DNA from 3 places in the Rhizobium sp. IY2 genome. Region 3 is predicted to be linked to each of the others. Evidence: riboswitches for the same ligand, from Rfam matches in the RefSeq annotation. Region 3 holds a riboswitch; each other region holds the start of a gene.
What was found. A riboswitch is a leader RNA that binds a small molecule or an ion and turns the genes downstream of it on or off. The one in region 3 is predicted to bind cobalamin.
Positions count from the first base shown of each region.

Region 1: linked by a shared signal. The riboswitch ahead of nrdH (glutaredoxin-like protein NrdH) and the one ahead of ACMUVN_RS20910 (CbtB domain-containing protein) in region 3 are both predicted to bind cobalamin.
Region 2: linked by a shared signal. The riboswitch ahead of bluB (5,6-dimethylbenzimidazole synthase) and the one ahead of ACMUVN_RS20910 (CbtB domain-containing protein) in region 3 are both predicted to bind cobalamin.

Region 1 covers NZ_JBLKNU010000023.1:13,974-24,084, forward strand. Annotated here, with positions in the region: gene ACMUVN_RS32710 (DUF779 domain-containing protein) at 160-552, opposite strand; gene adh (aldehyde dehydrogenase) at 608-2,116, opposite strand; gene ACMUVN_RS32720 (helix-turn-helix domain-containing protein) at 2,284-3,243, opposite strand; gene ACMUVN_RS32725 (TIGR03862 family flavoprotein) at 3,401-4,636, opposite strand; gene ACMUVN_RS32730 (MerR family transcriptional regulator) at 4,706-5,128, opposite strand; gene ACMUVN_RS32735 (heavy metal translocating P-type ATPase) at 5,200-7,467, shown strand; cobalamin riboswitch at 7,707-7,933, shown strand; gene nrdH (glutaredoxin-like protein NrdH) at 8,214-8,435, shown strand; gene nrdI (class Ib ribonucleoside-diphosphate reductase assembly flavoprotein NrdI) at 8,449-8,853, shown strand; gene nrdE (class 1b ribonucleoside-diphosphate reductase subunit alpha) at 8,832-10,111, shown strand, end outside.
Region 2 covers NZ_JBLKNU010000001.1:1,072,301-1,082,411, forward strand. Annotated here, with positions in the region: gene ACMUVN_RS05265 (methyl-accepting chemotaxis protein) at 1-1,453, opposite strand, end outside; gene ACMUVN_RS05270 (DHA2 family efflux MFS transporter permease subunit) at 1,685-3,088, opposite strand; cobalamin riboswitch at 3,285-3,473, shown strand; gene bluB (5,6-dimethylbenzimidazole synthase) at 3,514-4,203, shown strand; gene ACMUVN_RS05280 (DUF2865 domain-containing protein) at 4,207-5,298, opposite strand; gene ACMUVN_RS05285 (ribonuclease H family protein) at 5,637-6,173, shown strand; gene ACMUVN_RS05290 (NADP-dependent malic enzyme) at 6,240-8,552, opposite strand; gene ACMUVN_RS05295 (FAD-binding oxidoreductase) at 8,776-10,111, shown strand, end outside.
Region 3 covers NZ_JBLKNU010000006.1:323,338-333,448, reverse strand. Annotated here, with positions in the region: gene ACMUVN_RS20930 (sensor histidine kinase) at 1-1,067, opposite strand, end outside; gene ACMUVN_RS20925 (sulfite oxidase-like oxidoreductase) at 1,367-2,029, shown strand; gene ACMUVN_RS20920 (hypothetical protein) at 2,014-2,646, opposite strand; gene ACMUVN_RS20915 (CbtA family protein) at 2,696-3,442, opposite strand; gene ACMUVN_RS20910 (CbtB domain-containing protein) at 3,556-3,765, opposite strand; adenosylcobalamin (AdoCbl) riboswitch at 3,779-3,921, opposite strand; gene ACMUVN_RS20905 (histidine phosphatase family protein) at 4,010-4,564, shown strand; gene ACMUVN_RS20900 (putative bifunctional diguanylate cyclase/phosphodiesterase) at 5,108-6,679, shown strand; partial or broken gene ACMUVN_RS20895 (inorganic phosphate transporter) at 6,689-6,910, opposite strand; gene ACMUVN_RS20890 (acetate/propionate family kinase) at 7,024-8,202, shown strand; gene ACMUVN_RS20885 (phosphoketolase) at 8,274-10,111, shown strand, end outside.

The sequences.
Region 1 (10,111 bases), on a different contig from region 3:
GCGCGAGAGGCAGAGGGTACTATGGGAATACTACAGGCGAAATTCCCTGGAACAGGATGATTTTAGGTCCGGTTGGCCCACAATCTGAATCCCGTTCTCAATTAGCTAGTTAGAGGATGATGTCGCCCGAAAGCCGCCTACACTTTTCGGCATCATGCTCTAGACGGACCTTACCGTCACATCCGGGATGGCGCAGGCCTCGCCGCCGCCGAGGAGGCGGGAGCGGGTGAGGAAGCGCTTCTCGCGGCCGTTGTCGAGCGAGAACATGCCGCCGCGGCCGGGCACGACGTCGATGATCAGCTGCGTATGCTTCCAAGCCTCGAACTGGCTGGCGCTGATATAGACCGGCACGCCGCCGATCTCGCCAAGCTTGACGTCGCTGTCGCCGATCATGAAGTCATCGGCGGGATAACACATCGGCGAGGAACCGTCACAGCAGCCGCCGGACTGGTGGAAGAGGATATCGGGATGATCCCGCCTGATCTCGCCGATCAGAGCGAGTGCCGCGTCGGTTGCAAGAACACGCGGTTCGCCGTTGACGGTCGTTTCCATTGTTCTTCCTCCGAAGTTTCGGGAGGGGTTTGAGACCCTCCCGCCATGTTGCATCTCAGAAGAAGCCAAGGGCTTTCGGGCTGTAGCTCACCAGCATGTTCTTGGTCTGCTGGTAGTGGTCGAGCATCATCTTGTGGGTTTCACGGCCGATCCCCGATTGCTTGTAGCCGCCGAAGGCGGCATGGGCCGGGTAAGCGTGGTAGCAATTGGTCCAGACGCGGCCGGCCTGGATCTCGCGACCGAAACGGTAGCAGCGATTGGCGTCGCGGCTCCAGACACCGGCGCCGAGGCCGTAGAGCGTGTCGTTGGCGATTTCGAGCGCCTCCTTCTCGTTCTTGAAGGTCGTGACCGAAACCACCGGTCCGAAGATCTCCTCTTGGAACACGCGCATCTTGTTGTGGCCCTTGAAGATCGTTGGCTTGACGTAATAGCCGTTCGCCAGTTCGCCGCCGAGATCGTTGCGCGAGCCGCCGGTCAGAACCTCCGCACCTTCCTGCTTGCCGATATCAAGATAGGCGAGGATCTTTTCCAGTTGCTCCGACGAAGCCTGGGCGCCGATCATCGTCGCGCTGTCGAGTGGGTTGCCCTGCTTGATCGCCTCGACGCGTTTGACGGCCTTTTCCATGAAGCGGTCGTAGATCGATTCCTGGACGAGGGCGCGGCTCGGGCAGGTGCAGACTTCTCCCTGGTTGAGGGCAAACATCGCAAAGCCTTCGAGCGCATTGTCGAGGAAGTCGTCGTCATCAGCCATCACATCGGCGAAAAAGATGTTCGGCGATTTGCCGCCGAGCTCCAGCGTCACCGGAATGAGGTTCTGGCTGGCATATTGCATGATCAGCCGGCCAGTCGTCGTCTCGCCGGTGAAGGCGATCTTGGCGATGCGAGGGCTGGTCGCCAGCGGCTTGCCGGCTTCGAGGCCGAAGCCATTGACGATGTTGAGCACGCCGGGCGGCAGGAGATCGCCGACGAGTTCGGCCCAGAGCAGGATCGAGGCGGGCGTCTGCTCGGCGGGCTTCAGGACGACGCAGTTGCCGGCGGCAAGCGCCGGAGCAAGTTTCCATGTGGCCATCAGGATCGGGAAATTCCAGGGAATGATCTGGCCGACGACGCCGAGCGGTTCGTGGAAGTGATAGGCGATCGTATCATGGTCGATCTCGCCGATCGAACCTTCCTGGGCGCGGATGCAGGAAGCGAAATAGCGGAAGTGGTCGATCGCCAGCGGAATGTCGGCCGCCATGGTTTCGCGGATCGGCTTGCCATTGTCCCAGGTCTCGGCTTGGGCGAGCAGTTCCAGCTTGTCTTCCATGCGTTGGGCAATCTTCATGAGGATATTGGAGCGCTCGGCGGCGGAGGTGCGGGCCCATTTTTCCTTGGCCGCATGGGCAGCGTCGAGCGCAAGATTGATGTCTTTTTCATTTGAGCGGGGAATGTCGCAGAGCTTGCCGCCGGTGACGGGCGTGACGTTTTCGAAGTATTTGCCTTCGACCGGCTCGCGCCATTCGCCGCCGATATAATTGCCGTATTTCAGTTTGAACGGCGACTCGACGATTTTCTGATGAAGCATGTCATCCTCCCTTGATGATCCAGGTTCCCAAGCGAACCAGTGGGAGGAAAATGAATATGTTTTGGCGCAGGGACTAGGGTGGGTCTTCCATACCGCAGTGCACAGTGTCGCAGAGCTGCGACAGCATCGGGTCGCGAGTGCCGCAGCGGCGGAACCCTTGAGGCTGATCAGTGGAGATCGAGCTTCTTCATCTTCCTGTGCAGCGTAGCGCGGCTGATGCCGAGCGCGGTCGCCGCCCGTGAGACGTTGCCGCCGGCGCGCGACAGCGCCCGAAGCAGCGCTGCCTTCTCCGCCTCGATGATCTCATCCTGCTGCGAGACGCCAGCCTCATGCAGGGCATCGGCGGCCGGAATGCCGGCGGCGATGCGTCTGTCGTCCAGCTGCAACGCGATGCGGGCGGCGCGCGTCGCGCCGAGCACCAGATCGTGCCTGTCGACGGCGAGCAGAGCGGCGGCGGAATTGGCGCCGGCCGGGACCATGAGGAAACGGGCGCCTGTAAAGGCCGAACGGAAGAGGTTGAGCTCGATGCGCATCGCCGCATCGCGCACGGTTTGCGTCAGGATCGCCAGCGTCATCTCGTTGACGTCTTCGCGGCAGGTGGAGATATCAAGCGCCGCGGCTAGCCGGCCACGATGATCGCGGATCGGCGCCGTCGTGCAGCTGAGGCTGGTGTTCGAGCAGAAAAAATGCTGATCGCGGAATATGGCGACGGCACGCTCGTCTGCAAGTGCGGTGCCGATGCCGTTGGTGCCGATGCTCGCCTCTGTCCAGATCGAGCCGGTCCAGAGGCCGAGTTCGCGGAATTCCTTGTCGTCGCCGGCAGCTCCCCGGCGCTCCAGCGCGATGCCGTTCTTGTCGGTCAGAAGCAGGCAGCAGCCGGCTTTGCCGACGGTGGTAAAGAGACGATCGAGCTCTCCCGTCGCGCTGGCGATCAGCTGTTCGGATTGCTCGCGTGCATTGCGGAATTCCTGATCGGTAAGGCGCAGCGGTGCCCGTTCGTCCTCGGGCGCGAGCTGGTGCATGGTCATGCATCGACGCCATGAGGCGACGACCGGAGAACTGGCTGCGGCGGAATCGCGCTGGGCAGACGTGTAGACGTGCTCGGCGTGCGCTGAGTGTTCGTGCATCGGCTCCTCCCACCGAAGTTCAGCATAGTCTGATGGAAAAGCGGCCGGTTTGCAATTGCAAGTGTCGACGGCCATCCCCCCTTCGCCCCGGCAATCAGGGCACAATGCTGGAAAGCGTCAGCGATCTTTGCACGACATCATCCGTCATTTCATTGATCTAGATCCGGTTCGAGATCATCGGCATCGACCGCAACAGCCAGGCCTCGATGCCGCGCGCGGCCGCCCGGCCGGTCGCCAGGCAGGCGGTGAGAAGATAACCGCCTGTCGGTGCTTCCCAGTCGAGCATTTCGCCGGCGACGAAGGTGCCCGGCAGCGCCTTCAACATGTAGCCTTCGTCGATGCCGCTCCAACAGATGCCGCCGGCCGAGGAGATCGCTTCGGCGATCGGGCGGGTTTCGATCACCGGCACCGGCAGGGCCTTGATCAGGCCGGCCAGGCGTTCGGGATCTGTCCGGTCGCGCTCGGGCGCGAATTCGCGCAGCAGCGCGGCCTTGACGCCGTCGAGGCCGGCGCTCTTGCGCAGGCGGTTTGAAAAGCTGGATTTGGGGTCCTGCCGCGCAAGATCGTGGCGCAGCCTTTCGATGGTGCGGCCGGGTGCGAGATCGAGCGTCAGGACGGCGCTGCCATGGTTCAGCAGTTGGTCGCGGAGGCTGGCGGTATGGGCATAGATCAGGCTGCCCTCGATGCCGCTTCCGGTGATGACGAATTCGCCGGGAAGGGTGCCGGCCTCGGAGGTTGCGGTGACCGATTTCACCGGCTCGCCGGCGAAACGCTCGCCGAAGTTTTTGCTCCAGTCGACGACGAAGCCGCAATTGGCGGGTTTGAAAGCCTCGATCTCAACGCCCCTTGCCGATAACAAGGGTAGCCAGCTTGCATCGGAGCCGAGGCGCGGCCAGCTTGCGCCACCGAGCGCCAGCAGGGCTGCGTCACAACGGATGATGCTGCGCCCTTCGGGCGTTTCGAAGACATAGCCGTCTTCAGCAAAACCGATCCAGCGATGGCGCGTGCGCAGCGTGACGCCCTGTGCTTCCAGCCGCCTGAGCCAGGCGCGCAGCAAAGGCGAGGCCTTCATCACCTTCGGGAAAACCCGGCCGGATGAGCCGACGAAGGTCTCGGTCCCGAGGCCTGCGGCCCAATCCCTGATATCATCTGGGGTAAAGGCATCAAGGGCGGCGCGTAGATGGACGGAGGCGGGGCCGAAACGCGTGGCGAAACGGGCATAATCCTCGGAATGGGTGATGTTGAGACCGGATTTGCCGGCCAGCAGGAACTTGCGGGCGAAGGTCGGCATGGCGTCGTAGACCGTCACCGCATGACCGGAACGGGAAAGCAGTTCGGCAGCCGCGAGACCCGCCGGGCCGCCGCCGATGATGGCAATCCGCTTCTGGTTCATAGAGGTCTTCGCCCGATTCTGTCTGCATTGAGTTTTGGCGCGGGCGCGGATCGCCTGCAAGGGCTGAGATCAGTGGTGCGGATGCGTGCACTGGCCGTGGTCGGCGAGAACCTCGATGACGCGGCATTGATCGACGCGGCCGTGGCCGCAGCCTTCCACCATGGTTTCCAGCTCGGCCTTCAGCGCCTTCAGGCTGCGGATGCGCTGCTCGACCTCGATGAGGCGGGCCTTGGCGATGGCGTCGGCCGAGGCGCAGGACTGGTGCGGATCATCCTGCAGGGTGAGCAGCGTGCGGATCGCCTCGATCTCGAAGCCGAGTTCGCGGGCGTGGCGGATGAAGGCGAGGCGGCTGACATCGGCCGGTTCGAAGGAGCGCTGGTTGCCCTCGCTGCGGCTCGGGGCGGCGAGCAGGCCAATGCTTTCATAGTAACGCACTGTCGGCACCTTGACGCCGCTTTGGCGCGCGGCTTCGCCGATCGTGATCTTTTTCATGATTTTCCTCTTGCACCTCTAGTCGCTAGAGGATGTAGGAGGGATGCTTCTGTTTGACAAGGAAGCGGATCATGGCTGAGAGCGAGACACGATACCGGGTCGGCGGCATGGATTGCGCCGCCTGCGCAACCAAGATCGATACCGCGGTCAGACGCGTGGCGGGTGTCGCCGATGTTTCCGTTTCGGTGATGGCGGGCACGATGACCGTCCGGCATGACGGCAGCAGCGATCTCAAGGCGATCGAGAAGAAGGTGACAGGGCTCGGCTATTCCGTCGCGCCGCTTGCCGGAAGCGCGGCACCCGCGCAGGAAAACGGTGCGCGGCATCGTCACGACCATCAGCATGACCATGGTGATCACGCGGGCCATGACCATGACCATGACCATGACGGCCATGATCATGTAAGTCATGACCACTCGCACGATCATGGCGCGAAGGAAATCGAGGGCCTGCACGGGCACGACCATGCGCCGATGGCCGGTCCCTGGTGGCAGAGCCGGAAGGGCCGGCTGACCATCCTTTCGGGTGTCGCACTCGTTGCCGCCTATGCCGTCGGCCATCTGGTGCCGGCGATTGGTTCTTACGCCTTCATCGTCGCCGTGCTGGTCGGCCTGGTGCCGATTGCACGGCGCGCCGTCATGGCCGCTTTCTCGGGAACACCGTTTTCGATCGAGATGCTGATGACCATCGCCGCCGTTGGCGCCGTCATCATCAATGCCGGCGAGGAGGCGGCAACCGTCGTGTTCCTGTTCCTCGTCGGCGAGCTGCTGGAAGGGGTGGCGGCGGGCAAGGCGCGCCAAAGCATCCAGTCGCTGGCGGCCCTGGTGCCGAAGAATGCGCTGCTCGAAGACAATGGCCAGACGCGGGAAGTGCCGGCGGAAAGCCTTGCCGTCGGCGCCGTCATCATGGTGCGTCCGGGGGACCGGATCTCGGCGGACGGCATCATTGTTTCCGGCGAGAGTGCGATCGACGAGGCGCCGGTGACGGGTGAGAGCACGCCGGTGCGCAAGGGTGTCGATGCCGTTGTTTTTGCCGGCACGGTGAATGGCGATGTGCTGCTCCGGGTTCGCGTCACGGCGGCGGCGGCCGACAATACCATCGCCCGAGTCGTCAAGCTGGTGGAGGAGGCGCAGGAATCGAAGGCGCCGACCGAGCGTTTCATCGACCGCTTCTCGCGCTATTACACGCCCGGCGTGGTCGTGGTCGCAGCATTGGTTGCCATCGTTCCGCCGCTGCTGTTCGGCGGGTCGTGGGGCGAATGGATCTATAAGGGTCTCGCCATCCTGCTGATCGGCTGCCCCTGCGCGCTTGTCATCTCGACGCCGGCGGCAATCGCCGCTGCGCTTTCGGCGGGGGCGCGGCGCGGGCTGCTGATGAAGGGCGGCGCGGTGCTGGAAACGCTCGGCAAGGTGACGATGGTCGCCTTCGACAAGACAGGCACGCTGACCGAGGGCAGGCCACAGGTGACCGACATCATTTCCTTCGGATTGAAGGAGGCGCAGGTGTTGTCGCGCGCGGCGGTGCTGGAGCAGGGATCCAGCCATCCCTTGGCCCTGGCTATCCTCAACCGCGCCAAGGCGGACGGCGTTCCCGTGCCGCCAGCCTTTGAGCTGGAAGCGCTGCCGGGCAAGGGTGTCAGCGGCAAGGTCGGCGGCGAGACGCTGGACCTGTTGTCGCCGCCGGCTGCCCGTGCGCTCGGGGCGCTCAGCGCGGAGCAGGATGCACGCATCACGGCGCTCAACGACGAGGGCAAGAGCGTATCGGTGCTGCTTGTCAACGGTATCGCGGCCGGCCTGATCGCCATGCGCGACGAGCCGCGCGAGGATGCCGAGGCCGGGCTCGCTAGCCTCAAATCGGCAGGCGTCAAGGCGATGATGCTGACGGGCGACAACAAGCGGACGGCGGCAGCCGTGGCCGGCATGCTCGGCATCGACTGGCTCGGGGAGATGATGCCTGAGGACAAGCAGCGTGTCGTCGGCGAATTGAAGCGCCAGGGCTTGATCGTCGCCAAGGTCGGCGACGGCATCAACGATGCTCCGGCGCTGGCCGCTGCCGATATCGGCATCGCCATGGGCGGCGGCACCGATGTGGCACTGGAGACCGCGGATGCCGCCGTGCTGCACGGACGCGTCGGCGACGTGGCGCGGATGATCGAACTTTCCAAACGCACGATGGGCAACATCCTGCAGAACATCAGCATCGCGCTGGGGCTGAAGGCGGTGTTCCTGGTGACGACGATCATGGGCATTACCGGGCTCTGGCCGGCGATCCTCGCCGATACCGGTGCCACCGTGCTGGTGACGATCAACGCGCTGCGGCTGCTTCGGATAAAGATATAAGCATTCCCCGACTTCATCCTCCGGCGCCCGTCACCGGCGGGATGTCCCATCGACGATTCGGGCCTGATCTCGAACCGAAATCTTTGGACCGGTCATAGGTCGGCTCCCCTCGTGGGGCTTCTCCACAGCCTGCTGTCTTTAAGCTTTGGTTATCCATGTTCTTCACAGGAATGTAGCGATTTCAAACCTGTCGTAACGCAATGCACAAACCATCCGTTGACGCGAATTTGGATTGGCGTACTATATCTAGTGTTCGAGGTTCCATCGATTCGTAGGGAGCGATGGCTAAGACGGGAATACGGTGCGTTTCGCCATGACGGCGCAACAACGCCGGAGCTGCCCCCGCAACTGTGAGCGGAGAGCAACTGTCCGATTTCAGGTCACTGAGGCATGAGGCCTTGGGAAGGCTGGGGCAGGGTGCTTTGACCCGTGAGCCAGGAGACCTGCCTCGAACAAAACGTCCACGGGCGGGGTGTCCGGAAGGTCGCGTTTGCATGGCTGCGGGGATCTCCGCATCGCGTTGCGCAGGCCCGAACCTCCGCCCCTGAAACCTTCGCATTGAGCCACTTCGGGGTGAAGTCATGTCAGTATCTCAATTCAGGCCGCCACCCGCGCAATATAAAGGGCACGTCGCGCCCGGCGGCTGAACGAGCCGCATAGCTGCAAAATACAGAGCCTTTTCGACGGATATCGAGAGATTTCCGATCGATGTCCTGCGTCCCAATCGCGTCGTCACGAGGAATACTATGACCATTACCGTCTACAGCAAGCCTGCCTGCGTCCAGTGCACTGCCACCTACCGCGCCCTCGACCGTCTGGGTGTCGATTATGACATCGTCGATATCTCGCAGGATGCCGAAGCGCTCGATCGGGTCCGCAGCCTCGGCTACATGCAGGCGCCTGTCGTCATCGCCGGCGAGCAGCACTGGGCGGGCTTCCGCCCCGACATGATCAGCGCGCTCTCCTGAGTGAGGACAAGCGGTGGGGTTGATCGTCTATTATTCCAGCCGATCCGAAAATACCCATCGGTTTGTCGCCAAGCTCGGACTGCGCGCGGCGCGCATTCCGACCGGTGGCGTTGACGCGTTCCATATCCACGAACCCTTCGTGCTTGTTGTGCCGACTTATAGCGGCGACGGCGGCAAGGGTGCCGTTCCCAAGCAGGTGATCCGTTTCTTGAACGATGCGGAAAACCGAGGACACATCCGCGGCGTGATCGCCGCGGGCAACAGCAATTTCGGCGAGACATACGGGCTCGCCGGCGACGTGGTCTCGCGGAAATGCCTGGTGCCGTATCTCTACAGGTTCGAGCTCATGGGCACGGAAGACGACGTCGCCAACGTCAAACACGGGATGGAACGATTTTGGACACGGGAACAACTCTGACGCGGGATGCGGGCGCAAAACCGCATAACACTTTTGCTCATCCCGCCGGCGAACGCCCTTTGAAAGCGGCGGAAACGCTCGACTATCACGCGCTGAACGCCATGCTGAACCTCTATGACGAGGATGGGCGGATCCAGCTCGACAAGGATCGTTTGGCGGCCAAGCAGTATTTCCTGCAGCATGTGAACCAGAACACGGTGTTCTTTCACAATCTGAGGGAAAAGCTCGATTACCTCGTGACCGAGGGTTATTACGAGCAGGAGGTTCTCGACCAGTATTCCTTCAATTTCGTGCGAGACCTGTTCGACCAGGCCTATGCCAGGAAATTCCGTTTCCCGACCTTCCTCGGCGCCTTCAAATATTACACCAGCTATACGCTGAAGACCTTCGACGGAAAGCGCTATCTCGAGCGCTACGAGGACCGCATCTGCATGGTGGCGCTGGCGCTTGCGCGCGGCGACGAGGGCCTTGCCCGCGACATGGTGGACGAGATCATTTCCGGCCGTTTCCAGCCGGCGACGCCGACCTTCCTCAATGCCGGCAAGAAGCAGCGCGGAGAGCTGGTTTCCTGCTTCCTGCTGCGCGTCGAGGACAATATGGAATCGATCGGCCGGTCGATCAATTCGGCGCTGCAATTGTCGAAGCGCGGCGGCGGCGTGGCGCTGTCGCTGACCAATATCCGCGAGGCCGGCGCGCCGATCAAGCAGATCGAGAACCAGTCGTCGGGCATCATCCCGGTGATGAAGCTGCTCGAAGACAGCTTCTCCTATGCCAACCAGCTCGGGGCGCGGCAGGGCGCGGGTGCGGTCTATCTCAACGCCCATCACCCCGATATCATGCGTTTCCTCGATACCAAGCGTGAAAATGCCGACGAGAAAATCCGCATCAAGACGCTGTCGCTCGGCGTCGTCGTGCCCGACATCACCTTCGAGCTCGCCAAGAACAACGAGGACATGTACCTGTTCTCGCCCTATGACGTGGAACGCGTCTATGGCGTGCCTTTCACCGAGATTTCGGTGACGGAAAAGTATCGCGAGATGGTGGCGGATGCCCGCATTTCGAAGAAGAAGATCAAGGCGCGCGAATTCTTCCAGGTGCTTGCCGAAATCCAGTTCGAGAGCGGCTACCCCTATATCACGTTCGAGGACACGGTGAACCGGGCCAACCCGATCGCCGGACGCATCTCGATGAGCAACCTCTGCTCGGAAATCCTGCAGGTGAGCGAGGCCAGCGACTATAACGATGACCTCTCCTACAA
Region 2 (10,111 bases), on a different contig from region 3:
TGATCAGGTTCTTGATTTCTTTGGCGGCATTTGCCGACCGCTGGGCGAGTTCACGCACCTCCTGCGCGACAACCGCAAAACCCTTGCCGGCTTCGCCCGCACGCGCCGCCTCGACGCCGGCGTTCAGCGCCAGCAGGTTCGTCTGGAAGGCGATTTCGTCGATGACGCCGATAATGCGGCCGATCTGGCTCGACGAGGTCTGAATACGGTCCATCGCGCCGATGGCATCACGCACCACCGTCGCCGAGACGTGAGCGCTGCGCTTCGTCTCCTCGACCAGCTTCCCGGTATTTTCGGCGCGCTGCGACGATGTTCGGACGGTGGTGGTCATCTCATCCAATGCGGCAGCGGTCTGTTCCAATGATGCCGCCTGTTGCTCGGTCCGCTTGGCGAGTTGATCTGCGGAGGAGGCAAGCTCGCTCGAGCCGCCTTCAACCGCCACGGAGGCGGCCTTGATCTCCGTCAGTGCGGCGGCGACGGCCTCGACCATGTTGTTGAAATCCTGCCGCAACTTATCGAATTCCGGACCGAGATCGGCCAGGTGTACGGAGAAGTCGCCTGCGGCGAGCTTTTCCAATGCATTTGCGAGAGCGGTCATGACCAGCCGCTGCGTGTTGCTGGCCTCTTCCGTGAACAATGCGTTGCGCGCCCGTTCGGCATCGAGCGAAGCGCTCTGCTCGGCAGCGGCCTGCTCCCTTTCGACCTTCGCAATCGCCTCGTGGCGGAAAACTTCCAACGCACGCGCCAGGAAGCCGATCTCGTCGCCATTTTCCTTGTAGGTGACGGGAGAGGCCAGGTCGCCTTTCTGCAAGGCGCTGATCCGTTCGCTGATGATCCGGATGGGCCGGCCAACGAGGCTGCGCATGGCAAGAAGGAAGGCGATGACGGCCAAGGCGGTGATCGCGGACTGCGTGAGCAGCGAAACGAGAACCTTCTGCTTGACTTCAGAAGCGATTTTTTCGACGGACCAGTTGGTGACGATATAACCGGTGACCTTGCCTGACTTATCCAGCGGGAGGGGTGCGGTGATCGTCACCACGCCGGCAGATAACCCGCCGTCATTGATGGTCGTCTTTTCCGGCTTTGCACTCAGGCCCTTCGCCAGATCGGCCGCTGCGGGCAGACCGTTGATGCCGTCACGTGTCCAGGTGTCGACGGCGACAGCCTCCGCATTGAATGCGGCAAACTGCACGAGATCGAGCGAGGGATCGTCGCGGTAGAGCGAATAAGCCTCTCGAACGGCATTCGCCTTGCCCCATTTCACGCCGCCCGCCGCCAGAGAGGCAAACTGCTCCGCATCCTTGGACCAGTTCGCCTTGGCGCCGTCGATCAGCGCTCGGGTTTCGTACATCCATGTGTAGGTAGCAAAGGCGGAAATGCCGCACAGATTGACGGCCACGATAATCGCCGCCAGCTTGGCTGTCAGAGGCATCGTTTTCAAAAATTGGAACATTCCGCGGGGGCCTAGAATTGCGGCTCAGTCGGACATGTTCCCGACCGGCGTATCAATACGGGCATCCACGCTGACGGTCACATCACGAGCGCTCATGCCCATGTCCTGATAGCGACCCAAAACGCGCAAACGCAGTGTGTATTTGATGTGTGAATAAATCATAAAGTAGAAAGGGATGCCGGAGCACACGCGTGTGATTTCGCTATCACGCCCGCTGGTGATCTGCCGCGATCAGCTGTTTTCCGCGATCGCCTCTTCAGGCTCCGTCTGCCGGTGTTTGCGGCGGCGCGTCGTCAGTTCCGCGCCGGCATCGCGCGGCAGGCGCAGGAAGGTGATGCAGGCGAGCGCCGAAATCGCCGAGACGCTGAAGAAGGCGACGTGGAAATCCGAGACCAGCAGCCGGCCGCTATGGAAGCTGCTCGAAATTTCGAGGATGCCGCCGGCGATCGCCACACCCATTGCCATGGAGATACGCTGGGCAACGGCATTGATCGCGGTTGCCTGGCTGCTGTCGGCGGCGTCGACATCGCCGAAGGCCATGGCGTTGACGCCCGAGAAAGCCATGGAGCGGAACAGGCCGCCGATCAGCAGGCAGGCCATGATCAGGAACAGCGGGGTTTCGGCGGTGAACAGGCCGTTGATGCCGAGGAAGATCGCCGCCAGCAAGGTGGTGATTGATATGACGGTGCGGAAGCCGAAGGCATTGAAGGTGCGCGAGGCGGCGAATTTCGAGCCCATGGAGCCGAGTGCGCTGACGAAGGTGACCGAGCCCGACTGCAACGGCGTCAGGCCGAAGCCGAGCTGCAGCATCAGCGGCATCAGGAAGGGCAGCGCGCCGAGCCCCATGCGGAAATTCGAGGCGCCGAGGATCGCCGCCCGGAACATCGGGTAGCGGAACATCTTCGGATCGAGAAGCGGATAGGGCGCGCGGCGAGCATGCAGGAGGTAGAGGAGACCGGAAAGGATGCCGATCGCAACCGTGACATAACCGTAGATGACGGGCACGGCCGGCAGGCTGATCACCGAGACGCCGAAGACGAAGCCGGAGAAACCGAGGCCGCAGAGGAAGAAGCCCGGGAAATCCATCGGCCGCGGGCTGCGCGGCTCGACCGCCGGCAGGAAACGGGTGACGAGGATGATGCCGAGCACGCCGATCGGGACGTTGATCCAGAAGATCCAGTGCCAGGTGAGATAGGTGGTGAGGAAACCGCCGATCGGCGGCCCCAAGATCGGGCCGATCAAGGCGGGAATGGTGAGCCAGGCCATGGCGTCGACGAGTTCGTGGCGTGGCGTTCCCCGGACCAAAAGCAGGCGGCTGACCGGCGTCATCATCGAGCCGCCGGCGCCTTGGACCAGCCGTGAGATGACGAAGGCCGTGATCGAGTTGGAGAAAGCGCAGGCGACCGAGCCGATCATGAAGACGAAGATCGCCATGCGGAAGATGTTGCGCGCACCGAACCGATCGGACATCCAGCCGCTGATCGGGATGAAGATCGCCAGTGCCACGAGATAGCTGGTGACGGCGAGCTTCAGCGCGATCGGCGAGGTGCCGATATCGGCTGCGATCGCCGGCAGGCTGGTGGCGATCACGGTCGAATCCATCTGTTCCATGAACAGGGCGACCGCAAGGATCATGGGCGTGAGGCGGGGCACGGGCAACCGGGATGCTGCGAGGGACTGTATCGTCCATACGCCTTCGGTGGTGATAAGGCCATAGAAACTATGGATGAAGGAGCTTGTCGAGCCGCTTCAAACCGACGCGGGAGGGTGCGTGGCTCAACGTGGTTCCCGACTGCGACCTCGGGCCGGCTTGCCGTCGCCGCGCTTTCCTGAAATAGATGCGCCGTCAGGTGCCCGCCATCAACGCGGGAGAATCGGGAATCCGGTGCAAGGCCGGAACGTGCCCAACGCTGTAAGGCCGACGCTTGCCGCTTCATCTCGCCACTGGCTTCTCGCCGGGAAGGCTGCGGCAGACGGATGACGCCGAGTCAGAAGACCGGCCTGGCAAGATTGACCGATCCGCGCGGACGGCGGGCGGTTGCGTTGTTGGGGATTTGACGATGCGACCCTTTGATGAGGATGCCCTTTCGGCGGCGTCCGGTTTTTCCTTGGCCGAGCGCGAGGCCGTCTATCACGCGATCAAGACGCGGCGCGACGTTCGCAGCCAGTTCCTGCCCGACCCCTTGCCTGACGATGTCGTGGAGCGGCTGCTGACGGCCGCCCATCATGCGCCCTCCGTCGGCTTCATGCAGCCGTGGAATTTCATTCTGGTGAAAAGTGCCGCGGTCCGGGCGCGCGTCCAGGACGCCTTTGTGAAGGCCAATGAGGAGGCGGCGCTGATGTTTACCGGCGAGCGGCGGCAGGCATACCGCTCCCTCAAGCTCGAAGGCATCACCGAGGCACCGCTCGGCATATGCGTGACCTGCGACCCCACCCGCAGCGGCAGCGTGGTGCTGGGGCGCACCCACAATCCCAGGATGGATAGCTATTCCACAGTCTGCGCCATCCAGAATCTCTGGCTTGCGGCGCGGGCGGAAGGGGTCGGCATCGGCTGGGTCAGCATTTTTCGCGAAGGCGATCTGAAAAGCATTCTCGGCATACCCGAGCATATCGAGGTGGTCGCTTGGCTCTGTGCCGGTTTCGTCGATCGGCTTTATGACGAGCCGGAACTGTCCGTCAAAGGCTGGCGGCAGCGTCTGCCGCTCCAAGAGCTCGTCTTCCATGACGGGTGGGGACGCAACGACCCGTAGCAATCACTGCTGTTGAGGCTGCGGCCCCGGTGTTGCCGGATTGGCGAGGTCTATCGAGCCTTGATCACCGGCAAGGAATTGCGGGCCGACCTGGCGGACCTTGTTCTGCACGGGATCGTAGGGGCGCTCCGGGACGGATGGTTGCGGTGGGGCTGCGGCAGCATCCTTCGCCGTGGGATTGGTGCGGATGGTGGTGATCGAACCTTGTTGCGGCGGTTCGCTTGACGGCTGCTTGCCGCGCATCTCATCGTAGTAGGCGGTGAGATTGCAGGCGCAGGAGGACTTTTCCCCCGGCGTGCGGTTCTTGTAGGCAAAGGCGTTTTTCATGGCGCTGTAGGGCGTGCCCGTTGCGACCGAGATCATGTTCGAGGCTTCGGTGCTCGTCACGTCACGATAGAACAGCTCGGTCTCGATACCCGGGCACATCTTGGCGCACGTCTGGGCGTCGCGGCCGAAATCGACCGAAGTGGCGTTCGAGCTGATCGGGAAGAAGCCGCCGTCGCAGGTGCGCACGCACATGGTGCTGACCGGCGAGAGCATTTCGGCCCGCGGCAGGCCGTAGCGCGGATCGACCTCTTCACCGCCGCCGAGCGGAATGAAGGTATCGGTGCGCATCGCCTGCTCCTCGATGCTCGGGGCGGGGTCGGCGGCGTTGCGATCGCTCGGGGCATAGAAGTTTTCGCTGTTGCAGCCATTGAGATCGAGCGCGGCGATCAGTTCACGGCGTGTCCCATCATCGCCGCTCTGGCCGGCCAGCTCGTTACGGCGGTCCTGGAGATATTGGATATTGTCGATCATGCGGGCTTCGGACTGCGAGAGTTCACCGCAATAATCGGCATTCTCGCCGCCGATCACGACCATGCTGCCCGAGGTGCAGTCATTGTTGCGCAGCTCGTTGCGAACCTTGCGCAGCTCGAGGTTCTGCTCGGCCATGGCGCTGGCATATTGGCGCGCCTCCCGGCCGTTGCTATTGCCGATCGATCGCGGCAGATCGGCGAGACGGCCACGCAGGTCCTCGCAGACAGCGCTCGTCTGCGCGGCGGCGGGCGCTGCGAAGGCGAGGAGGAGGGCAAGAGACAATTTTCGGGGTTTCACGGCGTCGTCCGGGGTGAGCAAAAAGTCGATCGGTCGATTGCGGCCTCGATCGCCGCGCATTGTCTCTTAAGGCGTTTCTCTTAATGAGCTTGGAGAAAATCCTAGCGCATTTTCGCGATCTTATCCAGCAGACGCGGGTAATCTTCCGTAAGGGGAGGTCGGGGCAGATTCATTGTCCATGATCCACATTGCCCTACAGTTCTCGGTCGGGGCGGGCGCTGTTGCCGCCACCATCGTCAATGGTTGACACAACGCAGAGGTACAGTTCGAATGTCCGCTTCGGGGCGAGCAGGCAGTCGCAAATTGCGCTGGCGCAGCGAAGGCAAAAAGCGGAGAAAATGACGAGCATTTCCAACAAGCTTCACTTCCCTGCAACAACAGTCGGAATATCGGAAGGCCAACATGGCCTCCACCTCTTCGTTGACGGTTGCTACGAACCCGGCTCCGGGCATGGGGGCTGGGCTTTTGTCGCTTATCGCGATGCCGTGGAGATCGCCTCCGGCTTCGGCGGCGTCGAAGATTCCGCCAATAATTCGATGGAATTGGCCGCCGTCCTCAACGCGGCAATATGGTTCAATAGCCAAACAACAGGCGAACCTGCGACCATCTGGTCGGATTCCGTCTACGTCGTCAAAGGCTGCAACAGCCGGCGGCATATCTGGAAGAACAATGGCTGGAAGAAAAGCAGCCCGAATGGCAATGGCCGAAGCCGAACGATCGCCAATGCGGAACTCTGGAAAGCGGTTGACCTTCAGCTGTCCCAGAACGGTCTGGTGGCAATTGCCTGGTGCAAAGGCCATTTCGGCATCGCCGGCAACGAACGCGCGGATGCGCTTGCGGATAGAGGGCGCCTTTCGTTACAAGGCGCCCGATAGCTGTTTCATATCAACCGGTTGCAGATGCCCAGGACAAGCCTGAGCATGACGAAATGAGGAGCCGGCTTAGGCCGGCTGCGATGCTTCGACGACGGCGAGTGCCGCCATGTTGACGACGCCGCGGGAGGTGACCGAAGGGGCAAGGATGTGTGCGGGCAGGGCCGTGCCGAGCAGGATCGGTCCGACATGCAGGCCGTCGGTCATCGACTTGACGACACCAAGCGTGATGTTGGCGGCATCGAGGTTCGGGAAGACCAGGAGGTTCGCTTCGTCGTGCAAGGTCGTGTCCGGCATGACGCGCTTGCGCAACGCTTCGGTGATGGCGCTTTCGCCATGCATCTCGCCGTCGACTTCGAGATCGGGAGCGGCGTCGCGCACGAGCTGCAGAGCGCTGCGCATCTTCGTGGCGCTTTCGGATTCGCGCGAGCCGAAGTTGGAGTGCGAGACGAGGGCGGCGCGCGGGGTGATGCCGAAACGGCGGATTTCCTCGGCCGCCAGCACCGTCGCCTCGGCAACCTCCTCGGCGGTCGGATTGAAGGTGACATAGGTGTCGGTGAAGAAGGTGGCGCCGCGCTGCGAGATCATCAGACTGAGTGCGGAGAAATCACGGACATCCTTGCGCTTGCCGATGATCAGGCGGACGTCGCGCAGATGCTTCTCGTAACGGCCTTCGAGGCCGCAGATCAGCGCATCGGCCTCACCGCGCCGCAGCGCCAGCGCGCCGATGACGGTGGTGTTGGTGCGCACGATGGTGCGGGCGGCTTCGGGAATGACACCGCGACGGCCGACGAGCGAGAAATAGAGATCGACATATTCACGGAAGCGCGGATCGTCTTCCGGATTGATCACCTCGAAATCCTGCAGCGGGCGGATGCGCAGGCCATAGCGTTTGAGGCGCGTCTCGATGACCTGCGGGCGGCCGATCAGGATCGGTTCGGCGAGGCCTTCCTCGAGCAGCACCTGGGCGGCGCGCAGCACGCGTTCGTCCTCGCCTTCGGAGAAGATGACGCGCTTGCGCTCTGCAGCCTTGGCGGCGGTGAAGATCGGCTTCATGACGAAGCCGGAGCGGAAGACGAAGCGGTTCAGCTGGTCGAGATAGGCGTCGAAATCCTGGATCGGGCGACGCGCCACGCCGCTCTGTTCTGCTGCCTTGGCGACCGCAGGCGCGATGCGCAGGATGAGGCGCGGATCGAAGGGCGAGGGGATGAGGTAATCCGGACCGAAGACCGGGGTCTCACCGGAATAAGCACGGGCGGCGACGTCGGACGGCTCTTCCCGGGCAAGCGCGGCGATGGCGCGCACCGCCGCCATCTTCATTTCCTCATTGATCGTCTCGGCGCCGCAATCGAGCGCGCCGCGGAAGATATAGGGGAAGCAGAGGACGTTGTTGACCTGGTTGGCGAAATCCGAGCGGCCGGTGCAGATCATCGCATCGGGGCGGGCGGCGCGGGCGAGATCCGGCATGATCTCCGGCGTCGGGTTGGCGAGCGCCATGATCAGCGGCTTGTCGGCCATCTGCGCCAGCAGCTCCGGCTTCAGGACGCCGGCGGCGGACAGGCCGAGGAAGACGTCGGCGCCGCCGATATTTTCGGCCAGCGTGCGCGTGTCGCTCTTCTGGGCATAGACGGATTTCCATTCGTCCATCAGCTCGGTGCGGCCCTCGTAGACGAGGCCTTCGAGATCGTGGACCCAGATGTTTTCGCGCTTCGCCCCGAGAATGACAAGCAGGTTGAGGCAGGCAAGGGCGGCAGCACCCGCGCCGGAGGCGACGATTTTGATGTCGGCGATGTTCTTGCCGGCGAGTTCCAGCCCGTTCAGAATCGCGGCGGCGACGATGATCGCCGTGCCGTGCTGATCGTCGTGGAAGACTGGGATCTTCATCTTCTCGCGCAGGCGCCGCTCGACCTCGAAACATTCCGGTGCCTTGATATCTTCGAGGTTGATGCCGCCGAAGGTCGGTTCCAGCGAGGAGACGGTCGAGACCATCTGCTCGACGCTTGCTGCGTCGATCTCGATGTCGAAGACGTCGATGCCGGCGAATTTCTTGAAGAGTACGGCCTTGCCCTCCATAACCGGCTTGGAGGCGAGCGGGCCGATATTGCCGAGGCCGAGCACGGCGGTGCCGTTGGAGATGACGGCGACGAGATTGGCGCGCGAGGTGTATTCGGCCGCCATTTCGGGATTGTCGCGGATGGCGAGGCAGGGCGCGGCAACACCCGGCGAATAGGCGAGCGCCAGGTCGCGCTGGTTGCCGAGTGGCTTGGTCGCCTGGATCTCCAACTTGCCCGGACGGGGATAGCGGTGGAAGAAAAGCGCCTGTTCGTCGAGATCGCCGCTCGTCAGGTTCTTTTCCGTCTTGGATTTATCCGGGTGATCCATTGCCGCCTCCGTGCACGTCTTTTTGGGAGTTCCCTCCATACATCAATCGGATACGGGCGACAGTATGGAAATGGGGGATGGGAAAAGTTTTCGTGATGAGCGTGCCGTGGGGCCAAGCGGCGGCCCTGGTTAGCTAATCCTTTTGGAAAACTTGTTTGACGACCTCAACAGGCGCAGGATGCCGGCCGCGACGGTGCGGGGCGCCGGTCGCATGGAGGAAATCATGGACAATTTGAACCTGACGACTCTGCAAAGGGGTCAGACGATGGTCAATGACGTAGCCATCGATGCCTTTGCCGCCGGATTTCGCGGCAGTCTGCTGACCAGCAAGGATATGGATTACAACGATGCGCGGGCGATCTGGAATGCGATGATCGATCGCCGGCCCGGGCTTATCGCGCGTTGCGCCGGTGCAGCCGATGTCGTGCGGGCTGTGCGGTTTGCACGCGACAATAATCTGCTCGTTTCAGTGCGTGGCGGCGGGCACGGCATTGCCGGCAACGCCGTCTGCGAGGGCGGTATCGTCATCGACCTGTCGGCGATGAAGTCGGTGCGGGTCGATCCTGAGACCAAGCGCGCCAGGATCGAGCCGGGGGCGACGCTTGCCGATGTCGACAAGGAAACGCTGGCCTTCGGGCTGGTACTGCCGACCGGGATCAATTCCACCACCGGCATCGCCGGCCTGACGCTCGGCGGCGGCTTCGGCTGGCTGACCCGCAAATTCGGGCTAACGCTCGACAATCTGCTTTCGGTCGATGTGGTGACGGCCGACGGTGAGCTGGTCAAGGCGAGCGAGACTGAGAAACCTGACCTGTTCTGGGCGCTGCGCGGCGGCGGCGGCAATTTCGGCGTCGTCACCTCCTTCGAGTTCAAGCTCAACCCGCTCAACACAGAGGTGCTGGCCGGCCTCGTCGTGCATCCCTTCGCCGATGCGGAAAAGGTGCTTAAGGAGTACCGGCAGGCACTGGAAGAAGCACCCGACGAATTGACCTGCTGGGTGGTGATGCGCCAGGCGCCGCCGCTGCCGTTCATTCCCACCGAATGGCACGGCAAGGAGATCGTGGTGCTCGCCATGTGCTATTGCGGAGACATTGCGGCGGGAGAGAAGGCTGCGGCGAGATTGCGCGCGATCGGAAAGCCGATTGCCGACGTCGTCAGCCCGGTGCCGTTCACCGGCTGGCAGCAGGCATTCGACCCGCTGCTGACGCCCGGTGCGCGCAATTACTGGAAGAGCCAGGATTTCGCCGCCCTATCGGATGCGGCAATCGACGTGCTGCTCAAGGCCGTGCGCAAGCTGCCCGGACCGGAATGCGAGATCTTCATCGGCCATGTCGGCGGTGCTGCCGGCCGCGTGCCCACAGAGGCCACCGCATTTCCGCAGCGCAGCTCGCATTTCGTCATGAATGTGCATGCCCGCTGGCGGGAAACGGGAATGGACGGAAATTGCGTCGGTTGGGCGCGGGAACTCTTCGAGGCAACCAAGCCGCATTCGGTTGGCACCGCCTATGTCAACTTTATGCCGGAGGACGAGACCGATCGGGTCGAAAGCGCTTACGGTG
Region 3 (10,111 bases):
TGGCGGAGTTGTTGCTCGGTCAGGCGCCGCTCGGCGATCTCTTCTTCAATGCGGCTGTTGACGCGGGCAAGATCGGCTGTGCGTTCCTCGACGCGCCGCTCCAGCTCGTTGCGGGCGTCGGCCTGCATCTGCATGCGCTCGGCAAGCCGCGCCCGCCGCTGGCGAATGACCGCGACCGCGAGCCCGGCAATGCAGAGGATGAGAAAGACCGCCGCAAGCGCGGTGCGCGCCTGGGCGCGGATGGAACTCGTCTCCATCAGCACGTTCACGGTCCAGTCCTCGGCCGGCATGTAGTGCGAGAGCACCAGATATTCGCTCGAGCCGCGCTCGCCGGCGAGCGTCATCAACTCATGCGGCTCGAAGCGCTGACGCGTCACCGGCAACGCCGTCAGCCTGGCATTGGCATACCGCCGCGACGCTTCCGTGCGTGCGATGCGATCGGCCGTCAGCGGCAGGATAGCGCCATAGAGCCATTCGGGGCTGCCGGACATGAAGATGATGCCCTCCGGATCGGAGACGAAGATCTTGTATTCGCCGCCGCCCCAGGAGGATTCGATCATGTCGATATCGACTTTGAAAACGATGACGCCCCGAATATCCGCGCCGGTCCGGATCGGCGCGGCAAAATAATAGCCGCGCTTCAGCGAGGTGGTGCCGAGCGCGTAGAACCTTGCCTGCCGGCCTGCGATCGCATCCTGAAAATAGGGCCGGTAGCTGAAATTCTGTCCGACGAAGCTTCCCGGTCCGTCGTAATTGCTCGCCGCGATCGTCTCGCCATCCGGTTTGACCACATAGATGTCGGAGGATTTCAGCAGCCCGTTGATCTCCTTGAGATAGAGATTGGCGGCATCGCGTAGCGCCGCATCCTCAGGCGCGCTCACCAGTTCCTTGATGTCGTCGTGATCGGCAATCAGCGCCGGCAGCGCCTCGTAGCGGTTGAGGTGGCCGCTGAGCGCCGACACGGCAAGGCGCAGCGCCGTTCCTGCCTGCGCCGAGGCTTCCCCCATATAAGCGCGTGTCGCAATCGCGCTTCCATAAGTGAAGAAGGCGAAGATGATCAGCGGCACGACGAGCAACGCCGCTATCGCACGATACCTCGAAGACAGATCCGGCTCCTCCCCTTTCTGCCTCCACTCCCCAGCGAGGCATACCCGACGCCCTCAAGTCTAGCGCATCGGCCCGAAAATCGGAATCGATTTTCGGAAAGCACGATGCGTAGATTCAAAATGTTAGAGCGTCCTTTGTGCGTCCGAAAGGATGCACAAAGGACGCTCTAACAACCCTGGCAAGGTTTTCCAAGGGCCCGCCGAAACTTGACACTGAACGAACTCGGATATCCTATTGCCGCATCGCAAGGAAGCCCATCATGAGCGACGATCAGACACCCGCCGACAGCAAGCTCACCACATCCAAGCGCCGCTGGGCGGCCGAGGGCAAGTTCCTGACTGGCCGCATCAGCCGACCTGAAACCGAGCGTCTGCCGCCCGGCCAGCACCTCGTCAAGAACTGGCCGGTGCTCGATCTCGGCCAGCAGCCTGTTGTCTCGACGGATACGTGGCGGCTCGACGTGCGCGGCCTCGTCGAAACACCGCTCACCCTCACCTGGACCGCCTTCCAGGCGATCGAGCAGAGCACTGGGGTGAGCGATATCCACTGCGTCACCACATGGTCGCGCTACGACAACAAATGGAAGGGCGTCTCGACGCGTGATCTGCTCGACCTCGCCATGCCGAAGCCCGAAGCCGGTTACGTCATGCTGACCAGTTATGACGGCTATACCACCAACCTGCCGCTCGCTGATTTCGCCGCCGAGGACGCGATCCTTGCTACCGCCTGGGAAGGCCTGCCGCTGACGCCGGATCACGGCGGCCCGATGCGCCTGGTCGTGCCGCATCTTTATTTCTGGAAAAGCGCCAAATGGCTGCGCCGCATCGAGCTGATGCCCGACGACGAGGCTGGCTTCTGGGAAAAGAACGGCTACCATATCTACGGCGATCCATGGCGCGAGCAGCGCTATTCCGACGATTGAGCCTTCGGCCGCAGGAAGTGGCGAAGCCCAAAAAAACCAAGGCCGAACAATGCAGCGAGCCCGGTCAGCGACGCCATGCTGGCTGGATGAAGTGGCACCTTGCCCCAGTGTGGCTTGATGACATCGGCGGTGTTGAAGGCCTCGCCGCTGAACCGGCAGGTGACGAGCGCAAGGCCGCGCCGCGTCATGTCGGCGTCGACGGCGGAAATGATTTCATTCGCGGCAGCCCTCTCTTGCGGCATCTCGCGCATCGACAGCAAGACCGCCTTGGCCGCCGCGAGATAGGCATGGGCGCATTCGTTGAACGGGCTTTCCTCGTCCGTCACGCTGCCCGGCACCCGGCCCCAGAGACAATAGGAATACTGGATCTCGGCATAGTTCAGGACGCGGCGGAACGGCTCGTTGGTATCGACGGCACGGGAAGCAAGGTCGATGATCCCACTGCGATAGTCTGCAATCACCGCCATCTCGCCATGGGAAATTTCCGGAATATCCAGTCCGGTATGGCTGCCGCCGCCGCTAGGGCTATGGGCAAGAGCGCTTCCAGCAACCACACAAAAAAAGACGGCGGTGGCAAACGCCGTCGACACGAGTGGTATGGTTCTGCTGCTTGTCATGGCCGCCCGAAAAGTTCAGGGCGCCGGCAAGCGGCGCCCTTCGATGCGTTCAGTGAAATGCCGTTGCCGGCCGGCCGCGTTGCCCGTCCTTAACGGCAAGCCGCTTTTCCGCCAGCACTCCGAAGGCAAGGCCCAAGGTTGTCCAGAGGATCACATGCATGCCGAGCGAAGTCGTGCGGAACCGCCAGAGGACCATCGCCGAGAAGTTCTCCGGCACCTCGTTGATCGGCGGCAGCAGATAGAGCACGACGCCGATGAAGACGAGATAAGCGATTCCGGCGATGATCGCGCCATTCCAGAGACCGAAACGCCCCGCGAGGCGGCGCGACAGCGCCACCGCGGCAATCAGCGCGGCGAGCGAGACGACGATCATCAGGAAGAACAGTTCGGTCCTGACGCCGATCGTATCGGGATTGCCCACCGCCGGCGGGTTGGCCGGATACTTGATACCGGGAACGAGGACGATCGCCACGAAGGCGGCAATGGCGATGACGGCCGAGGTGCCGCGCGCCGAAAGGCTGCTGAAACGGCCGTGCACGAAAGCGAAGGCGAGAGCGAAGAGCCCGCCAACGGCAACGCTGTAGGCCATGACGCCGGTGAAAAGGCCGAGACCGGCCTGCGTGGCGCGGCTGACGATTTCAGGTTCGGCAGCTTCACCGGCCGCCTGGGCACTCGCCTCCTCGAAGGCGATCGCCGCATCGACCAGCGGCTCGCCGAAGATATGCGCAAAAGCGAAAACGAGGATGCCAGCAATCAGGCCCGCGAGCATGCCGCGAAGCAGAAGATTTCCAACCATGTCAGGAACTCCCCTAAAGCATGTCGCGCAAAAGTGTGCAGCGATTTTGCGATAACGACATGCGAAAACAAAGACCTAAAGTGAGGCGCGAATCTGAAAGATCGCGACGCGCTTTAGTGGCAGGGAAAGCCGAGGAGATGACGGCCGTCATGCACGAATTCGTGCACATACATCCCGTTGAACAGCGCCATCGCGCCTTCCTCGGTGCCGACAAAATAGAGAACGATGAGCATCAGCAGGCCACCGAAGATCGCCCATGGCAGGATCTCTCCCAGGGGGATCGGCGCCGGTGCCGCGACGGGCGCAAAAGTGGTGTCAGACATGTATTCCTCCGGGAATGACGCGTTCAGTCGAAAGAGTGCTTGTGCAGTAGGGTCTGACTTCCAGCGCGAAGAGCTTTCGACACGCTGGTCACAGTGGCGCGACCGCGCCGGATTTCCACCGGCTTCCAAACCCGCAACAGCACGGTTATATCTGCACGCCGAAGAGACTGTCAACGAAACTTCACAAGCCGGCCGAGGGCCGTCCTGCGCCGCTACAGCCGCACTCCGGGAGATCAGAACGACCGTGAATACGCGCCTCACCTGGATCTGCCACGGCGCGACGATGGCGAGCCGCAAGGCCCTGTTCCCGCTCGACGAACCGCTGGAAGGCAAGGCGGCGGAAGAAGCCGACAGGATGGCCGCCCTGCCCCGCGCCGATCGCGTTGCCACGAGCCCCGCTTTGCGCGCCCGCCAGACTGTTGACGCGCTCCGCCTCCAAGCCCGGATCGATCCGGCGCTTCGCGACTGCGACCATGGCCGCTGGGCCGGCAGATCGATCGCCGCGATAGAGGCGGAAGAGCCTGAGAACCTCATGGCCTGGATGAGCGATCCGGAAGCGGCCCCGCATGGCGGCGAGAGCCTTCTTGATTTGAGAACACGCGTCGCCGACTGGATGGAGAGCGAATCCGCCCTCGGCGGCCATGTGATCGCCGTCAGTCACGCAGCCGTCATCCGGGCGGCGGTCGCCCATGTGCTTCAGGCGCCGCTCTCCTCTTTCTGGCTGAGCGACATCGAGCCGCTCGCCGTCATTCGCATGACCAGCAATGGACGACGCTGGTCTCTGCGCTTCCAGCATTAGAGCGCCGTGCGTCCTTTCGGACGCACAAGGACGCTCGACACTTTCAATCCTCGCATCGCGCTGTCCGAAAATCGATTCCGATTTTCGGACCGATGCTTTAGCGAGTCCTGATCATATCCAGCCTTACACAAGCAAATCGCGTCATCTCTGTTGAACCCGGTTTCGCGGGGACTACTTCCTTATCCCAAGGAGATGGAAGAATGACATATGATTGGAGTGGGGAGCGCACGCGGCGCCTGCGTTTGATGCGTGTCGCCACAGTCACAGTTCTGGTCGGTCTCATCGTCAGCGTCCCGCTGCTGATCGTCACCGCCTGAAGCACGAAAAAGGGCGAGCGATGCCATGGCACGCTCGCCTTCGTTTTTTCCGCACCTGCCATTCTGCCAACCACGAAGAGGGCTCGCTCGGCGTTTTCCTCTGGCGCCAACGGTCCCTCGACGGCACATCAGGAGGCTGCCGCCTCCGATAATTCGCCTTCTGGTTTCAACGAACATTTCAGACTTTCGTGCTACTTCCGCGAAGGGTGGAGATGGAGAAGGCGCAGTGCCGGTATTTTTCCAGAGCAGGGCCGGAAGGCAATGTGTTTCGATCGTCGGGTTCGGGATTACTCTCTGGCTCCTCTGCACCCTGTTGCAGCTTGACGACAGCCTTGTCTACTTCATGACCGGTTTCGGCGAGTACGGCGCCGACAAGCTCGTTCTGGCGCTCGGCATCGCCGGCGCCATGAGCTTCATCTATTCGGTGCTGCGCATAGCCGACCTGCGCAAGGAAACGGAACTGCGCGCCACCGCCCAGGCAAAGGCCGATTGGACCGCAACCCACGACCATCTCACCAAACTGCCGAACCGCTACGCCTTCGAGCGCAAGATCCTCTCGCGGCCGATCAAGGACGATGAGGCCGAGATCGAGGAGTGGGATCGCAACGTCACTCTCTTCTCCGTCGACCTCGACGGCTTCAAGAAAGTCAACGATCTCGTGGGCCACAAGGGCGGCGACGTCCTGTTGATCGAGGTTGCCAGACGCATCTGTGCACTCGGCAATGCCGATTGCGTCTATCGCTTCGGCGGCGACGAATTCATCGTCGTCGCCTTCGCCCTGACGGCGCAGCGCGAGGAGCGTTTTGCCAAGCTGCTGATCCAGGCGGTCACCCGGCCGATCCATATCGATGGCTTTGCCGTCGAGGTCGGCGCCAGCGTCGGCTACGACCGCTGGGCCGAGGGAGCCGAACCACTGGAAGACGCCGCCCACCGTGCCGACCTCGCCATGTATGAGGCGAAATCACGCGGACCGAACCACTATTTCGTCTTCGAACCTTCGATGCAGGACAAGGTGACCGAACGCGCCGCACTGGAAACCAGGCTGCGCGCCGCGATCTCCAACAAGGCGATCAAACCCTTCTACCAGCCGCTGATCGATCTGAAGACCGGCCAGCTCTGCGGCTTCGAGGCGCTGGCGCGCTGGATCGGCGACGATGGCGTCAACATCCCGCCGCCTGTTTTCATCGGCATCGCCGAGGAAACCGGCATGATCACTGCATTGTTCGAGGATCTTCTCGCCCAGGCCTGCAGCGACGCACTCACCTGGCCGGAGCATGTGATGTTGTCTTTCAACGTCTCGCCGGTGCAGATGGAAGACAGGCTGCTGACCTCCCGCATCCTCAAGGTGCTTTCGGCAAGCCGGTTGCCGCCGCAGCGCCTGGAAGTGGAGATCACCGAAAACGCGCTGATCCAGGATCCCGCCATCGCCGCCGTCATTCTCGACGAACTGCATGCGGCCGGCATCCAGATCGCGCTCGACGATTTCGGCACCGGCTATTCGAGCCTCGCCCAGCTCGCCCGCTATCGTTTCGACAAGATCAAGATCGACAAAAGCTTCATCGCCACCTATCGCGACGACGAACGCCAGGAAAAGATCGTCCGCGCCATGCTCGGCCTCGGCCGGAGCCTCAACATCAAGACGACCGCGGAAGGCGTCGAGGAGCATGGGCAGCTCGCCTTCCTGCTGCAGCTCGGCTGCGACATCGGCCAGGGCTATCTCTTCGGCAAGGCGATGCCCGCCGCCGAGGCGGGCATCTTCATCAGCGATCGCAATGCCAGTCTGGCCTCGACGGCCTGACGGGACGTCTTAAAACACCTGGCGCAGGATCACGAAGGGCACGAAGGGCACGAAGGCGATCGCAATCGAGGCCGGCAGCGTCAGCACCCAGGCCATCAGCATGTCGCGCACGGTCGACCATTGCAGGCCGGAACCGTTCGCCGCCATGGTGCCGGCGACGCCTGACGACAGCACACGCGTGGTCGAGACCGGCAGGCCGAGATGATCGGCCGAAGCGATGGTGACCATCGCACGACTTCGGCTGCCGCGCGGCGGCAAAAACACGTGGAGGCCCGAATATTCCCTTTCCGTCAGGAGGCCCGACGCTAAGTTCAGCTATCGTCACGCCCGCGCGGAGTCTGAGAATGTCATCGACCGACCTCCTCCTGACCTTCAATGCCGGTTCCTCGACCGTCAAGATCGGCATTTTTACGATGGAGGGTGATGCGGCGCGACGCCTCGGCAAGGGCGTGATCGATTTCCGCGCCGAACCGCTCTCGCTCGGCCTGACCAGGGGATCGCAGACATTCGAGATGCCATTGAAGGCCGAAATGACGGAAGACCTGCACGGCGTTATCGACGAGACCTTGGCGCATCTCGCCGACCATTTCGACACGACCGCCACACGCGCCGCCGGCCACCGCGTCGTCCATGGCGGCGATCGCTTCACGAAGGTGATCGCCCTCGACGACGCAGCAATCGATGCGATCGATGCGCTGACCCCGCTTGCGCCCCTGCACCAGCCGCAGGCGCTGCGTTTCATCCGCGCGCTCCGGCATCTGAAGCCGCATCTCACCCAGACGGCCTCCTTCGACACCGCCTTCCATGCCACGCAGGACGATCTCGTTCGCCGCTTCGCCATTCCCCGTGCGCTGCATGACGAGGGCGTCAAGCGCTACGGCTTCCACGGCCTCTCCTATAAATTCATCGCCGGCGAGCTTGCCCGCAAGGCGCCGCGCGCGGCAAAGACCGTCGTCGCCCATCTCGGCAGCGGCGCCAGCCTCTGCGCGCTGGACGGCGGCGTCAGCCGCGATTGCAGCATGGGCTTTTCGACGCTCGACGGCATCCCGATGGCGACACGCCCAGGCCCGCTCGATCCCGGCGTCATCCTGCATCTGGCCGGAGAGAGAAAACAGTCCTTCGAGGCGATCGAAGACCTGCTCTATCACCGCTCCGGCCTGCTCGGCGTCTCCGGCATCAGCGCCGATACGCGCGATCTGCTGAAGGATGGACGGCCGGAGGCGCGTCAGGCGATCGACCTCTTTACGTTGCGCATCGCCGGCGAGATCGGCCGCATGGCGGCGACACTCGGCGGCCTTGACGCCATCGTCTTCACCGCCGGTATCGGCGAACATCAACCGGCGATCCGCGCCGGCGTTGCCAAGCGGCTGTCCTGGCTTGGCCTTGCGATCGACGAAAAGGCCAATGCCGCCAATGATTTCACGATCAGCACTGGGGAAAGCCGCATCGCCGCTCATGTCATCGCCACCGATGAGGAGCAGGTCATCGCCGACGAGGCGCTGACCCTTCTTCGTGGTGGATGATCCAGATCAATAACAGGCTGACGCCGGCCGATAGAATTGACGTTGAACACGTTTTCGAACGGGAGAAATCCATGGAAAAGCATGTCTCGACCGCCGCCCTGACCGATGCCGAACTCGCCCTGATCGACCGCTATTGGCGCGCCGCCAACTATCTCTCGGTCGGTCAGATCTATCTGCTCGCCAATCCGCTGCTGCGCGAGCCGCTGAAACCGGAGCACATCAAACCCCGCTTGCTCGGCCATTGGGGCACGACACCCGGCCTCAACTTCATCTATGCGCATCTGAACCGTCTCATCCGCGCTCGCGACCTCGATATCATCTACATGTGTGGCCCCGGCCATGGCGGGCCGGGCATGGTCGCCAACACCTATCTCGAAGGCATCTACAGTGAAATCTATCCCGATATTTCCGAGGATACGGAGGGCATGCGCAAGCTCTTCCGGCAATTCTCCTTTCCTGGCGGCATTCCGAGCCACGCCGCACCCGAAACACCGGGCTCGATCCACGAGGGCGGCGAGCTCGGCTACGCCCTCGTCCATGCCTATGGCGCCGCCTTCGACAATCCCGATCTGATCGTCGCCTGCGTCGTCGGCGACGGCGAGGCCGAAACCGGGCCGCTGGCGGCGAGCTGGCATTCCAACAAGTTTCTGAACCCAGCCCGCGATGGCGCCGTGCTGCCGATCCTGCATCTGAACGGCTACAAGATCGCCAATCCGACCATTCTTGGCCGCGCCAGTCACGAGGATTTGCAGAGCCTCTTTGAAGGCTATGGCTACGAGCCCTTCTTCGTCGAGGGTCACGAACCGCGCGACATGCACCAGCAGATGGCCGCAACCTTCGACAGGGTCTTCGATCGCATTCGCGAAATCCAGGAGGAAGCACGCAATGGCAAGGCGCCCGATATCTGCCCGCGCTGGCCGATGATCGTGCTGCGCAGCCCGAAGGGCTGGACAGGACCGAAGGAGGTTGACGGCAAGAAGGTCGAAGGCTTCTGGCGCTCCCACCAGGTGCCGGTCTCCAACTGCCGCGAGAATGACGGCCATCGCAAGATCCTCGAGGACTGGATGCGCGGCTATGATCCGGAAGACCTGTTCGGCGCCGACGGCCGGCTGAAACCGGAACTGCGGGCGCTGGCACCGGCCGGCGAACGCCGCATGGGCGCCAATCCGCACGCCAATGGCGGATTGCTGCGCAAGGAGCTCGATGTTCCCGATATCAGCGCCTATGCGGTCGAGATCGGCAAGCGCGGCAGCGCCATGGTGCAGTCGACGGAAATCCTCGGCCATTATCTGCGCGACACGATGAAGCGCAATGCGGAGGCCGCCAACTTCCGTATCTTCGGTCCTGACGAAACGGAATCAAACCGTCTCGGCAGCGTCTTCGAAGTCACCGACCGTGTCTGGATGGAGGATATCGAACCCTACGACATCCACCTCTCCCGCGACGGCCGTGTCATGGAGGTGCTGAGCGAACATCTCTGCCAGGGCTGGCTTGAAGGCTATCTGCTGACCGGCCGGCACGGCCTGTTCTCGTGCTACGAAGCCTTCATCCACATTATCGATTCCATGTTCAACCAGCACGCCAAATGGCTGAAGGTGACGCGCGAACTCGAATGGAGAAAGCCGATCTCGTCGCTCAACTACCTGCTGACCTCCCATGTCTGGCGCCAGGACCACAACGGCTTCAGCCACCAGGATCCCGGCTTCGTCGACCTCGTCGCCAACAAAAAGGCCGATATCGTCCGCATCTATTTGCCGCCGGATGCCAATACCCTGCTCTGGGTCGGCGACCATTGCCTGCGCACCTATGACCGCATCAACGTCATCGTCGCCGGCAAGCAGCCGGAGCCGCAATGGCTGTCGATGGACGAGGCGGTGAAACATTGCGAGGCCGGCATCGGCATCTGGCA